Linked DNA regions of Thiorhodovibrio winogradskyi. The protein of the gene in region 2 interacts with the protein of the main gene of each other region in a pairwise test. Links are inferred from orthologs where the notes say so. Each region holds a gene or a part of one and is shown on either strand. Other genes may lie near its edges.

The links.
Region 1: the proteins of ybgC (region 2) and acpP interact in binary tests that used the Escherichia coli proteins (3 or more experiments, as listed by UniProt). The link is inferred for Thiorhodovibrio winogradskyi from one-to-one orthologs.
Region 3: the proteins of ybgC (region 2) and secA interact in binary tests that used the Escherichia coli proteins (3 or more experiments, as listed by UniProt). The link is inferred for Thiorhodovibrio winogradskyi from one-to-one orthologs.

Annotation. Positions count from the first base shown.
Region 1 is NZ_CP121472.1:394,402-398,551, forward strand. What follows is about bases 471-3,193. They hold acpP (acyl carrier protein), read left to right. Parts: upstream 471-1,575; coding sequence 1,576-1,812; downstream 1,813-3,193. Other genes in these bases: fabD (ACP S-malonyltransferase), read left to right, coding at 471-737; fabG (3-oxoacyl-ACP reductase FabG), read left to right, coding at 727-1,470; fabF (beta-ketoacyl-ACP synthase II), read left to right, coding at 2,204-3,193. Also shown: more of fabD, read left to right, coding at 1-470; more of fabF, read left to right, coding at 3,194-3,442; endolytic transglycosylase MltG, read left to right, coding at 3,492-4,150. UniProt on the Escherichia coli protein: Carrier of the growing fatty acid chain in fatty acid biosynthesis.
Region 2 is NZ_CP121472.1:3,330,658-3,334,887, forward strand. The notes cover bases 1,051-3,853. They hold ybgC (tol-pal system-associated acyl-CoA thioesterase), read right to left. Parts: upstream 2,792-3,853; coding sequence 2,309-2,791; downstream 1,051-2,308. Other genes in these bases: tolA (cell envelope integrity protein TolA), read right to left, coding at 1,051-1,079; tolR (protein TolR), read right to left, coding at 1,090-1,530; tolQ (protein TolQ), read right to left, coding at 1,645-2,319; bioA (adenosylmethionine--8-amino-7-oxononanoate transaminase), read right to left, coding at 3,007-3,853. In the rest of the region: Tol-Pal system beta propeller repeat protein TolB, read right to left, coding at 1-62; more of tolA, read right to left, coding at 75-1,050; more of bioA, read right to left, coding at 3,854-4,230.
Region 3 is NZ_CP121472.1:1,090,937-1,095,746, forward strand. The notes cover bases 743-4,125. They hold secA (preprotein translocase subunit SecA), read left to right. Parts: upstream 743-1,051; coding sequence 1,052-3,925; downstream 3,926-4,125. Other genes in these bases: Thiowin_RS04845 (M23 family metallopeptidase), read left to right, coding at 743-962; argJ (bifunctional glutamate N-acetyltransferase/amino-acid acetyltransferase ArgJ), read left to right, coding at 3,971-4,125. Outside these bases: more of Thiowin_RS04845, read left to right, coding at 1-742; more of argJ, read left to right, coding at 4,126-4,810. UniProt on the Escherichia coli protein: Required for protein export, interacts with the SecYEG preprotein conducting channel.

The DNA.
Region 1 (4,150 bases), 2.9 Mb from region 2 along the record:
GCTGCTGGCGCGATAGCGGTGGGCCCGCGCCCGAGGTCATGGCGGGCCACAGTCTGGGCGAATACACTGCCTTGGTCTGTTCCGGGGCGTTGGAACTAACTGACGCCGCACGTCTGGTCGCCGAACGCGCCCGTCTCATGCAGGAGGCGATGCCAGCTGGTGCCGGTGCCATGGCCGCCATTCTGGGGCTTGAGGACGAACAGGTGCTGCAGCTGTGCGCTCACCAGGCAGGCGAGCAGGTGCTTGAGGCGGTAAACTTTAACGCGCCCGGTCAAGTGGTCATTGCTGGACAGCGCGAGGCCGTCGCAAGAGCTTTGCCCGCGGCCAAGGCATTGGGCGCCAAGCGGGCACTGCTACTCCCGGTTAGCGTACCATCGCATTGCGCGCTCATGCGCCCCGCGGCCGAGCAACTTGAGTCTGTCTTGGCTGGATGCCCGATGCGGATGCCCGAAATTCCGGTCGTTCATAATGCCAGCGTCTCGGCGGCGTCGAATCTTGAACATCTTCGCGAGCTGCTTGCACAGCAACTCTTCCGGCCGGTGCGCTGGGTGGAGAGCGTTCGGTTAATGGCCGGGCAGGGCGTTGAACGCTTTATTGAATGCGGGCCAGGCAAGGTACTCGCGGGTCTGGGTAAGCGCATCGACAAGGCGCGCCCAACCACAGCGATTGTGGACGTGGTGACGCTCCAGGCGGCCATCGAGGAGCTATCGGGTGAGGAGGCATTGGCTGATGGATAATGAAATTGCACTGGTAACAGGTGCGAGCCGAGGAATCGGTCGCGCAATTGCCCTTGCCTTGGGTCAAGCCGGGGCGCGGGTTGCCGGCACCGCGACAACAGAGGAGGGCGCGCGGCGCATTCAACAGGAATTGGCCGATCAAGATGTCCGTGCTTTGGGTTTGTGCATGAATGTGACGGATAGGCTGAGCATGGATGCGGCACTCGCGCGCATCAGCGCGGACTTCGGTGCCAGCCCTTCGGTTTTGGTCAATAACGCTGGCATCACCAAAGACAACCTGATGATGCGCATGAAAGACGAGGAGTGGGACAAGATTATCGCCACCAACCTGAGCGCGGTCTTTCACCTCACCAAAAGTTGCATGCGGGCGATGACCAAGGCGCGTCATGGCCGCATTATCAATATCACCTCGGTTGTGGGCTTCAGCGGCAACGCCGGACAGACTAATTACGCCGCCGCCAAAGCCGGCTTGGTCGGGTTTTCCAAGTCGCTCGCACGCGAGATCGGTGGGCGTGGCGTCACTGTTAATTGCGTCGCGCCCGGCTTTATCGCGACCGATATGACGAGTGCCCTGCCAGAGGCCCACCGGGATGCGTTGCTTGCAAACATTCCGCTTGGGCGGCTTGGTCAAGCCGAGGAGGTTGCCGCGGCCGTTGTTTTTCTGGCGTCGCCACAGGCTGGATACATCACCGGCGAGACCCTGCACGTCAATGGTGGCATGCTGATGACCTAAGGTTGCAAGAGCCGGTTTTTTCGGCTTTCAACCTGGGGTTTTTGTCTCTAAAATACCGCGACCCTCGATTCTTGGGGGTTTCATTCACTGGAGGTTTGTCAAACAATGAGCAGCGTTGAAGAGCGAGTCCAAAAAATTGTTGTCGAACAGTTGGGCGTCAAGGAAGAGGAAGTCACCCCGGAGGCTTCCTTCGTTGACGATCTCGGTGCTGATTCGCTCGACACTGTCGAACTGGTCATGGCACTCGAAGAGGAATTCGAGACCGAAATTCCCGACGAGGACGCCGAGAAAATCACCACCGTCAAACAGGCAATCGACTACATAAATGCCCACATGGGGTAAATCGCGACTCGGGGACAACCTCCTTCAGACTGAATCCGGGCGTTTTGTCATTTCATCCATGTGGCTATAAGTGTCCATGTGGATGTCACTGCGGCCCTGTCGCTGAACGGTACAACTGATCTGGCTGTGATGTTATGCTAGTGCTGTTGGCCTGTTGTCGGTCTGGTATTGAGTCAGTTGGTTGTTCACGTGTTCAGATGTTCCCTGTTTGGTTTCCCCTTTTTGGTTGTCTAGCTTGCATACCTGGCTGGCATGTCCGGCTCGATGTCTCGCTTGGGCACCAAGAAGGTCCAACTAATTTAGTGCCCTATCCGTGCACATTAGCCTGGTTTTCCAATGGTCATCCCGCACATGGGGCATTGGCGAGCAGGAGTGAGTGAAGAGGTGATACATGTCAGGTAGAAGGGTTGCCGTTACCGGCCTGGGTATTATTTCCCCTGTCGGGCTCGATATCGCCTCAGCCTGGGACAGCATCTTGAATGGCCGCAGTGGCATTCAGACCATTACGCACTTCGATGTGACGCCCTTCAGCACGCGTTTTGGTGGTCCCATTTATAACTTCGACGCAACTGAATATGTGTCGAAGAAAGACCTCCGCAAAATGGATGCCTTTATTCATTACGGCATGGCGGCGGGCATTCAGGCGATTACTCACTCGGGGCTTGAAATCACCGACGAGAACCGTACCCGAATTGGCGTTGCCGTTGGCTCTGGTATCGGTGGAATCACCGGTATCGAGAACAACTATGGCAATTATCTCAGTGGTGGGCCGCGCAAGATTTCGCCCTTCTTCGTGCCAGCCAATATCGTCAACATGGTAGCCGGAAACCTGTCTATTAAGTATGGTCTTAAGGGGCCAAATTACTCCATTGTCTCCGCCTGCAGCACGGGCACCCATAACATCGGTGAGGCGGCGTTGATGATCCGCCATGGCATGGTGGATGTGATGATCGCCGGTGGGGCGGAAATGGCGACCTCTCCCGTGGGCCTTGGTGGTTTCGCGGCCGCGCGAGCGCTTTCGACACGTAACGACGATCCCGAGGGCGCCAGTCGCCCTTTTGACAAAGAGCGCGATGGTTTTGTCCTCAGCGATGGCGCCGGTATCATGGTGCTGGAGGAATACGAAATGGCGCGCGCGAGAGGGGCCACCATACATGCCGAGATCCTTGGTGTCGGCATGAACTCCGATGCCTACCACATGACTGCCCCGTCCGAGGACGGTCAGGGTGCCTGCGATTGCATGAAACTCGCGCTTGCCGATGCCGGCCTGAATCCGGAGCAAATCGACTATATCAACGCCCATGGCACTTCCACCCCGGCCGGCGATATCGCCGAGGTAAAGGGGGTCAAACTCGCGTTGGGGCAGCACGCCAAGCAGGTGGCGGTGAGTTCGACAAAATCCATGACTGGACACATGCTTGGCGCAGCCGGTGGCGTGGAAGCGATTTTCTGCGTGCTTGCCCTGCGCGATCAGGTCGCGCCACCCACGATCAACTACACAACACCTGACCCCAACTGCGATTTGGACGTGGTGCCCAATCAGGCACGCGAGATGCCGATACGCTACGCGCTCAGCAATTCCTTTGGCTTCGGTGGTACCAACGGTACCTTGATCCTTAAGCAGGGTTGAGCGTTTTGAGCCGCGACTGCCGATATGAGTCGCGTTTTGGCGGGCGCTGATGAAGAACACCCTGATTGCTCTGCTGTTACTGGTCGGCCTCGGTGCGGGGATAGGTTACTTTTTTTGGGAAGATTATCAGCATTTTCTGGTAACGCCCATCGCCTCAAGTCGTGTCGATGCGCAGGACGACGCGGTGATTCTGGAGGTGCCGCGCGGGGAGGGGCTGCGCGACCTCGCCAGCCGACTGCAAGCCGATGGTCTGATTGACAATGCCCATTATCTGATTGCGCTTGCCTACAATCGCCGGCAGGCGGATCAAATCAAGGCAGGCGAATATGCGCTAACGCCTGAGATGACACCAGGGCAACTCCTTGATCTACTCGTTTCCGGTCGCTCCATCCAATACCCGGTTACCCTGATCGAAGGACGAACCTTTAGTGACGCCCTCGCGAGCATCGCCGCCGAACCTGAGTTCAAGCACGAACTTCAGGATCTCACCGATGCCGAGATACTTGCCGCGCTTGATCTCGACATTGAACATCCCGAGGGTTGGTTTTTCCCCGATACCTATTTATTCCGTCGCGGAGCAAGTGACATCCAGGTGCTGCGTCGGGCGCACGAGCGCATGCGTGAAGTCCTTGATGAAGAATGGGGCAACCGCGATGCGGATCTTCCGCTGACATCGCCCTACGAGGCACTGATTCTTGCCTCTGTGAT
Region 2 (4,230 bases):
AGGCGGGCCTGGATTGGGAGGCTGAGCAGGCACAGCAGCAGAAGGGAGAACAGACGCGGCATGATCGCGAATTCCTAAGGTTTGAAGCGAAAATCGAAGTCCTTGAAGACCTTGAAGTCATCACCATCGGGTACTGGCAGCGGCGAGGCATCCATGATGGCGCGCACCACCGAGGTATCGAAAGCCGGGTAACCGCTGCTCTCAATCACTTTGACACTGCCAGGCACCACCTCGCCACCCGGATTGAGCTGCAGGCGCACGAGCGTCGAGACCTGGACCTGAAGACCTTGCGGCCGAATCCAAAATTGTGCCACTCGGCCGCTGATTCTGGGTACCCATTCGCTGGCGAGTTGCTGCACCCGCGCGGCCGCGGCGGCCTCGCGACGGGCAGCTTCATCGGACTCGCGTTGGGCCTGTTCCTCGGCTTCGCGTCTGGCCTGTTCTTCCGCCTCGCGCTGGGCCTGTTCCTCGGCTTCGCGTCTGGCCCGGGCTTCCGCCTCGCGCTGGGCCTGTTTCTCGGCTTCGCGTCTAGCACGTGCTTCCGCCTCGCGCTGGGCCTGTTTCTCGGCCTGGCGTCGCGCGTCTTCCTCAGCTTGGCGGCGCGCGTCCAGCTCGGCCTGGCGTTGCGCCTCGCGCTCGGCTTGCAGACGGGCCTCGCGTTCGGCTTCGCGCCGGGCTTGCAACTCGGCCTGGCGTTGGGCTTCGCGTTCGGCCTCCCGTTCAGCCTGGCGCCGCGCTTGCTGTTCTGCCTGCCGCTGGCGTTCGGCCTCGGCCTCGGCGGCCACGCGCTGGGCTTTTTCCTCGGCCAGCCGTTGCGCGGCGGCCTGGCGCTCAGCCTCTTGGCGCTGACGCTCGGCTTCCTGCTCCGCGCGAAAGGCGGCCGGATCGCGCAATTCGGCGACGCGCTCCCGCAGCTCGGGCGACAGAATCAGGCTGGACTCGATGAGTGTCTCCTCCGAGCCCAGTTGCTGATCGCCAAGCGTCCAGTCGATACTGCCGAAGAGCAGAATCGCCAGCACCAGATGCAGGAGCAGCGCCCACAGAAGGGCGCGCGGATTGCGTTCCAGAATGTGCCACATGGCGGCCTGTCTAGGGTGTCTCCTCAAGCGGCGGCTGAGTGACCAAGCCCACGCTGGGCGCCCCGGCAGCCTGGGCGGCGACCATGGCATCGACAATGCGCCCGTAGGAGACAGACTCATCCGCGCGCAGCATGACTTGCACGTCAGCCGCGCCCGCAAGCGCCGATTCCAGCCGTTCGAACAGCTGCCGCTGGTCCACCGGCTCGGGGCTGGCATCGCCAAGATCCAGGTAGATATCGCCAAATTGATCGATATGGATGACCACGGGCGGCCGCTCCTCGGACGGCTGGGGTTTGGCCTGTGCCTGGGGCAAGTCGAGTTTGACACCCTGATTGATCAGAGGTGCCGTGACCATGAAAATGACCAAAAGCACCATCATCACGTCGATGTAAGGCACCACGTTGATCTCGGCCATGGGCCGGCGGCGGTTGCGGCGGTCTTTGCGCTTCATCGGAGTCTCGGTCCCGGGTCAACCAATCGGATGTTCACTGCCAGTCATCGCTGATGGTGATCGCTGATGGTGATCGCTGATAGTCATCGCTGATGGCGATCCTGAAGATGACGACTATTGATGGCCCTGGCGCTGCAGCAGGGTGGAGAATTCTTCCATGAACTCTTCATAGCGGTTGTGCATGCGCTCGACCTGATCGACATAGCGGTTGAAGGCGACCACCGCCGGAATGGCGGCAAAAAGCCCGACGGCGGTGGAAATCAGCGCCTCGGAGATACCCGGCGCGACCACCGCCAGGGTCGCCTGCTGCAGATTCCCAAGGGCATAGAAGGCGTTCATGGTGCCCCACACGGTGCCAAACAGGCCGATATAGGGGCCGATGGAGCCGATGGTGGCAAGGGCTGAGAGATTGGCATCGAGCCGGTCCATCTCGCGACTTAGGGCGACGCGCATCGAGCGCTCGGCGCCGGCGATGACCGCCATGGTGTCGTCGGGTTCAATCTTGCGCAGCCGCACATATTCCTTGAAGCCAGCACGGAAAATGGATGCCAGCCCCGAGCCGCTGGCCTCGTTCTGGCCAAGATCGCGGTACAGGGCGCTCAGATCACCTCCCGACCAAAAGCGATGCTCAAAGATTTCCGCCGCCTGGCGGGCTTGTTTCAGCACCCGCGAGCGATCAAAGATGATCACCCAGGACAGCACCGAGGCCAGCACCAAGACCAGCAGGATGAGTTTCACCGTCAAACCGGCATTGACGAACAAAGTCAAGAGCGAAAGCTCAGAGCCCATGGGAGGTCTCTCCAGAATGATCGCCAGCATGGCGGGCGGAAGGATGAGCGGACAGCCGGGCCAGCAAGGACGGCGGAATGCGCTTGGGTCGCTGACGCGCGGCGCTGATCGAGGCGATGTTGAAGGTCGCGCTACAGCAGAGTTGACCGTCGCCCTGGCGGCGGATGTCCTGGGTGAAATCGATACTGGCGCCACCATGCCCGGCAATGGCCGCGCTCACCAGCAGGGCATCGTTGAAACGCGCCGGCCGCTGAAAACGGATCTCGGCACGACGCGCGACGAACAGCAGGTCTTCTTGCTCGCGCAGTTGGTCCTGTTCATAGCCGATAGCGCGCAGCCATTCGGTGCGCGCGCGTTCGAAAAATCGCAAATAGTTGGCGTGATAGACCAAGCCACCGGCGTCGGTATCTTCGTAATAAACGCGCACTGGCCAGATGAAGGGCTCAGCATGACCGATTGGCCGATCACCCATTGGCCGGTCGTCCGTCGCAAGAGCAATGTCCTGGTGCACGCCTTGATTGAGAGCGGTCCGCATCAGAATTTGGCATCAAAATTTGGCATCAGAGGTTGGCGTTAGAGATTGGCATGAGAGAGTTCGACTGCGCGAAAAAGCAAAATTCAAGCGGGTTATCATAGCGGAAAGCACCCGTCGGCACAGCATGGCGGGTGGCTGATCCGTGATAGACATCATGCGGCAAGCACCGCATGCATAGCGGCGCAGAGGCAGTCGAGTTCCGCATCTTGGATCACAAAAGGCGGCATCAAATAGACCAAGCGTCCGAAAGGCCGCACCCAAACGCCTTGGTCGACAAAGCGGCGCTGGATGGCGCGCATGGCGACCGGCTCGCGCATCTCCACCACACCGATGGCGCCTAGCACCCGCACCTCGGCCACGCCTGGCAGGTCGCGACAGGGCGTGAGGCCGGTGCGCAGCCGGGACTCAATCCGCCCGATATTGGCCTGCCAACCACCCTCCCCTTTACTCTCCCGGCCATCCTCAAGCAGCAGGTCGATACTAGCATTGGCAATGGCACAGGCAAGCGGGTTCCCCATGAAGGTTGGGCCATGCATGAAAACACCTGGGTCGCCGGCGGAAATGGTCTCGGCGACGGCCTCCGTGGTCAGAGTGGCGGCGGAGGTGAGATAACCACCGGTCAGCGCCTTGCCTAAGGTCATGATGTCCGGGCTGATGCCAGCATGCTCGCAGGCAAACAGCCGCCCGGTGCGCCCAAAGCCGGTGGCGATTTCATCGGCGATGAGCAACACCCGATGCTGATCGCAGAGGGCACGCACCCGGGTCAGATACTCAGCTGCGTAGAATCGCATGCCGCCTGCGCCCTGGACAATGGGTTCCAGAATGACGGCGGCCAGCTCATGGGCATGGGTTTCGAGCAGCTGGGCAAACTCGGCGATATCCGCATCCGTGCAGGGCTGGCCAAAAGCCGGGGCAGGCGCTGGCGCGAACAGCTGTCGCGGCAGCGAGCCGCTGAACAAGCGGTGCATGCCAGTGACCGGATCGCACACCGACATGGCGTGATAGGTATCGCCATGATAGCCGCGACGCAGCGCCAGAAAGCGGGTTTTGCCCGTCTCACCACGCGCCTGCCAGTATTGCATGGCCATTTTGAGCGCGATTTCGACCGCGACCGAGCCGGAATCGCACAGAAACACCCGCTCAAGCGGCGCCGGTGTCAGGCGCACCAGCCGCTCGACCAACCCCATGGCCGGCGCATGGGTCAGGCCACCGAACATCACATGGGCCATGTCCTCGAGCTGCGCCTTGGCCGCCGCGTTCAGGCGCGGATGGTTGTAGCCATGAATCACGCACCACCAGGAGGCCATGCCGTCGATCAGCCGGCGACCATCGGTTAGTTCCAGCTCGCAGCCCTGGGCGCGACGCACTGGATAGAC
Region 3 (4,810 bases), 2.2 Mb from region 2 along the record:
TTCGAAAATTCGCCCAACAAGAACTGTATTTAGGAGTCATTATGCATCGACGTCAGGTGTTTGCCGCCGAGCAAGGGTTCAGCTCCGTAATTTTGCTGATCATTATGATGGTTGGCCTGATGGCCGGTGGCTTCGGCTATTGGCTGGGGAAATATCGCCTCAACGATGCTTCCCCGATCAGCGGTCAGCTTGCGCTAACCCGCGATCTTGAAGACGCCAAGCTTGAGCTTGAGCAGAAACGACGCCAGATCCAGGCGCATATTGACACTATCGCGGTCCGCGTTGCCGAGATGCAGGCAGAGGTTCTCCGTATGAACGCGCTGGGGCAGCGATTGGTGAAGATGGCTGGCTTGAACAGCGACGAGTTCGACTTCGAGAATCCAGCCGGCGCCGGCGGTCCGGATCGCTACAAGGATCAGTCCAACAGAATCAACGAAGTCGCGCAGGATCTTGCGAAAGTGCTGGCCGCGCTCGATGATCGAAAGCGCAAGCTTGGACTCCTTGAGACGTTCATCATGGAACGTGACCTGACCAAGCACACCAAGCCAGAAGGTTGGCCTCTGCGTTCTGGCGGGATAGTGACCTCGGAATTTGGCTACCGTCGCCACCCGATTACCGGCCGCCGCAGCATGCATCAGGGTATTGATATATCAGGCAAAACTGGTACCGCAATTCTGGCCATGGCAGACGGCTTGGTGGTCTTCGCTGGGCGCAAGAACGGTTACGGTAACATTGTTGAGGTTCGCCACGGCAACGGGCTTGAAACCTGGTATGCCCACAATCAAACCAACTTGGTCAGGGAAGGAGATCTGGTTCGGCGGGGGCAGGAAATCGCCACTCTGGGCTCCACCGGTCGCTCCACTGGGCCCCATGTTCACTTCGAAGTGCGCAAGAATGGCACGCCCATCAATCCGAGAACCTACTTGAGTCCACGTGGCACAGCCCGTATCGCGCGTCTTTGACACTCGCCTAGAATGCGCGGTTCTGGAGCGCGGGTGCGACCTAAGCGCTATACTGGCGCCCTTTTTCGCGCTTCCGTTGAGAGCCACTCATGGGGATGAACCTTTTCAAGAAACTGTTCGGTAGTCGTAATGACCGCTTGGTCAAACGACTGCTGAAAACGGCCGAGCAGGTCACCGCGCTCGAGCCACAACTAGCCGCCTTGCCGGATGATGCCCTGCGCGGCAAAACCGCGGAGTTCCGCGAACGACTGGAGCAGGGCGCCAAGCTAGATGACCTGCTGGCCGAGACCTTCGCCCTGGTGCGCGAGGCCGGTAAGCGGGTGCTTGGCATGCGCCACTTCGACGTTCAGTTGGTGGGTGGCATGGTGCTGCACTCAGGCAAGATCGCCGAGATGCGCACCGGCGAGGGCAAGACCCTGGTCGCCACCCTGGCGGCTTATCTCAATGCCTTGCCTGGCAAGGGCGTGCATGTGGTGACGGTGAATGATTATCTCGCCCGCCGCGACGCGGCCTGGATGGGGCAGGTTTATCACTTCCTCGGGCTCTCGGTGGGGGTGGTGAATTCTTCCGGTGGTCTTGGCCCGGATTCCGCTTCCTATCTCTACGATCCAGAGTTCGAACCGGCTGCTGGTGGCAGCGGCTATCGCCATTTGCGCCCCGTCACCCGGCGCGAGACCTACCATGCCGACATTACCTACGGCACCAATAACGAGTTCGGTTTCGACTACCTGCGCGACAACATGGCCTTCACCCCGGAGCAGCGGGTGCAGCGCGATCCTTTCTATGCCATTGTCGACGAGGTTGACTCCATCCTGATCGACGAGGCGCGCACGCCGCTCATTATCTCAGGTCCATCGGAGGGCAATAGCGATCTATATTTGCAGATCGACCAGATCGTACCCAAGCTCGAGCGCCAGGAACCCATCACCAACGAGGAAGGCCAGCCGGACTTTGGTCCTGGTGATTACTCAGTCGATGAGAAGGCGCGTCAAGTCTATTTGAGCGAGGACGGTCACGAGAAGGTCGAGGACATGCTGACCGAGCTTGGCCTGCTCGGCGAGGGCGAGAGCCTCTATGATGCCTCCAATATCGTTCTGATGCATCATGTGTATGCTGCTCTGCGTGCGCATGCGCTGTTCCAGAAAAATGTCGACTACATCGTCCGCGATGGGCAGATCATCATAGTCGATGAGTTTACCGGTCGCACCATGCCAGGGCGGCGTTGGTCCGAGGGGCTGCACCAGGCAGTCGAGGCCAAGGAACGGGTGGCCATCCAGCAGGAAAACCAGACGCTCGCCTCCATTACCTTTCAGAATCTATTCCGTCTCTATCCCAAGCTTGCGGGCATGACCGGCACGGCGGACACCGAGGCTTTCGAGTTCCAGCAGATCTATGGGCTCGAGGTCGTCGTGATTCCAACCAATGTGCCCATGATCCGCGCCGATCACGGCGATCTGGTCTATCTATCCCAGGATGAGAAGTACAAGGCCATCATCGAGGACATCAAGGACTGTGTCGCGCGCGGTCAGCCGGTGCTGGTCGGCACCGCGTCCATCGAGACCTCCGAACTGGTCGATAAACTGCTGAGCGCCGAGAAGATTCCGCACGAGGTGCTGAATGCCAAGCAGCACGAGCGCGAGGCGGGCATAGTGGCGCGCGCCGGCGAGCCGGGCGCGGTCACCATCGCCACCAATATGGCTGGTCGCGGCACCGACATCGTGCTGGGCGGCAATCTCGAGGCCGAGCTGGAAAATGCCGAGGATCCCGTCGAGCGAGAGCGCATCAAGACTGACTGGAAAGCCCGTCACCAGCAGGTCATCGACGCCGGCGGACTGCATGTGATTGGCACCGAGCGGCACGAGTCGCGCCGCATCGACAATCAGTTGCGCGGGCGCTCCGGCCGCCAGGGTGATCCCGGCTCCAGCCGCTTTTATCTGTCCTTGCGCGATAACTTGATGCGCATTTTCGCCTCCGACCGAGTCGCGAACATGATGCAGAAGCTCGGTATGCAGGAAGGCGAGGCAATCGAGCATCCCTGGGTGAGCAAAGCGATTGAAAACGCCCAGCGCAAGGTCGAGGGACGCAACTTCGATATCCGCAAGCAGTTGCTCGACTACGACGACGTCGCCAACGATCAGCGTAAGGTCATTTATCGGCAGCGCCGCGAGCTGATGGACGCGACCGAGGTCTCCGAGACCATTGAGGCGATGCGCCAGGACGTCCTCGGTCGCTTGATCGATCAGCATATTCCTAGACACAGTCTGGAAGAGCAATGGGACGTGCCGGGTCTGACCCAGGCGTTGGTCGATGAATTTGGCGGCGACTGGCCCATTCAACAATGGTTGGATCGAGACGATGAGCTGCATGAGGAGAGCCTGCGCCAGCGTATCGATGATGAACTCGCGCGCCGGTATCGCGACAAGAAAGACCAGGTAGGGGAAGAGAATTTCCGTCAGGTTGAAAAGGCTGTCATGCTGCAGACACTGGACACCCAGTGGAAGGAACATTTGGCGCAGATGGACTACCTGCGCCAGGGTATCCATCTGCGTGGCTATGCGCAGAAGAATCCCAAGCAGGAGTACAAGCGCGAGGCCTTCCAGATGTTCTCGGCGCTGCTTGATAGCATCAAGCAGGACGTGATTCGCACCCTCGCGCGCATGCAGGTGCAAATGCCGCCCGAGCTGTCCAGTCTGGCCGAGCGTCAGTTCGACCGAGAACGCGCTTTCGAGTTCAAGCACGAAAGTTTTGGTGGTTTGGGATCGGGCCCAGTATCCGGAGCAGAATCTGAAACAGCGTCTGGGGCAGCGGGCGAACCCGAGCTAGCACGGGAGACTGGTGGCGGGACAGAATCCGCCAGCGATCAGCAGCCCTTCGTGCGCGCCGGGCGCAAAATCGGCCGCAACGAGCCCTGTCCATGCGGTTCGGGCAAAAAGTACAAGCAATGCCACGGCAAGCTCGGCTGAGCGGCTGTGATCTTGGATTTCGGACCTGGCCGTCAGTCACAGTCGATGAGCGCTGAATCTTCCACCGCCTTTCGCGTCGCGGGTGTACGGCTTGCCACCGCCGCCGCCGGCATCCGCTACAGCGGGCGCGAGGATTTAGTGCTGATGGAGCTTGCCCCTGGCACCCAAACGGCCGCGGTCTTTACTCAAAACGCCTTTTGTGCCGCGCCTGTGACCCTGGCCCGCCAGCATCTGAACGTGACCTCGCCGCGTTATCTGTTGATCAATTCAGGCAACGCCAATGCCGGTACTGGCGCCCGCGGGCTTGCTGATGCCCGCGCGTGTTGCGCTCTGGTCGCTGACCAGGCAGGTTGCGCGGCCAATCAGGTGTTGCCCTTTTCCACCGGGGTGATAGGTGAGTATCTGCCGGTCGCGCGCATCGGCACCGCCCTGCCACCATTGTTCCAAGGGCTGCGGGCGGATGCCTGGGAAGCCGCTGCCCGCGCCATCATGACCACTGACACCCAGCCCAAGCTGGTCCGGCGTCAGTTCGAACTCAATGGACATCGCGCAACCCTGGTTGGCATAGCCAAGGGCGCTGGCATGATTTGTCCCAACATGGCCACCATGCTGGCCTTTGTCGCCACGGATCTGGCCATCGCCGAAGGGCCACTGCGCTCTAGTCTGAACACGGCCGTGGCCAGTACTTTCAATGCTATCAGCATTGATGGTGACACCTCCACCAACGACGCCTGCCTGCTGGCGGCAACCGGTGCACTGGGCAATCCGCTTCTGGAGGATGGGGATCCGAAGGGATTGGCGATCTGGCAACAGGTGCTTGATGATCTCTGCCTGGAACTCGCCACCGCCATTGTGCGCGATGGCGAGGGCGCGACCAAACTGGTG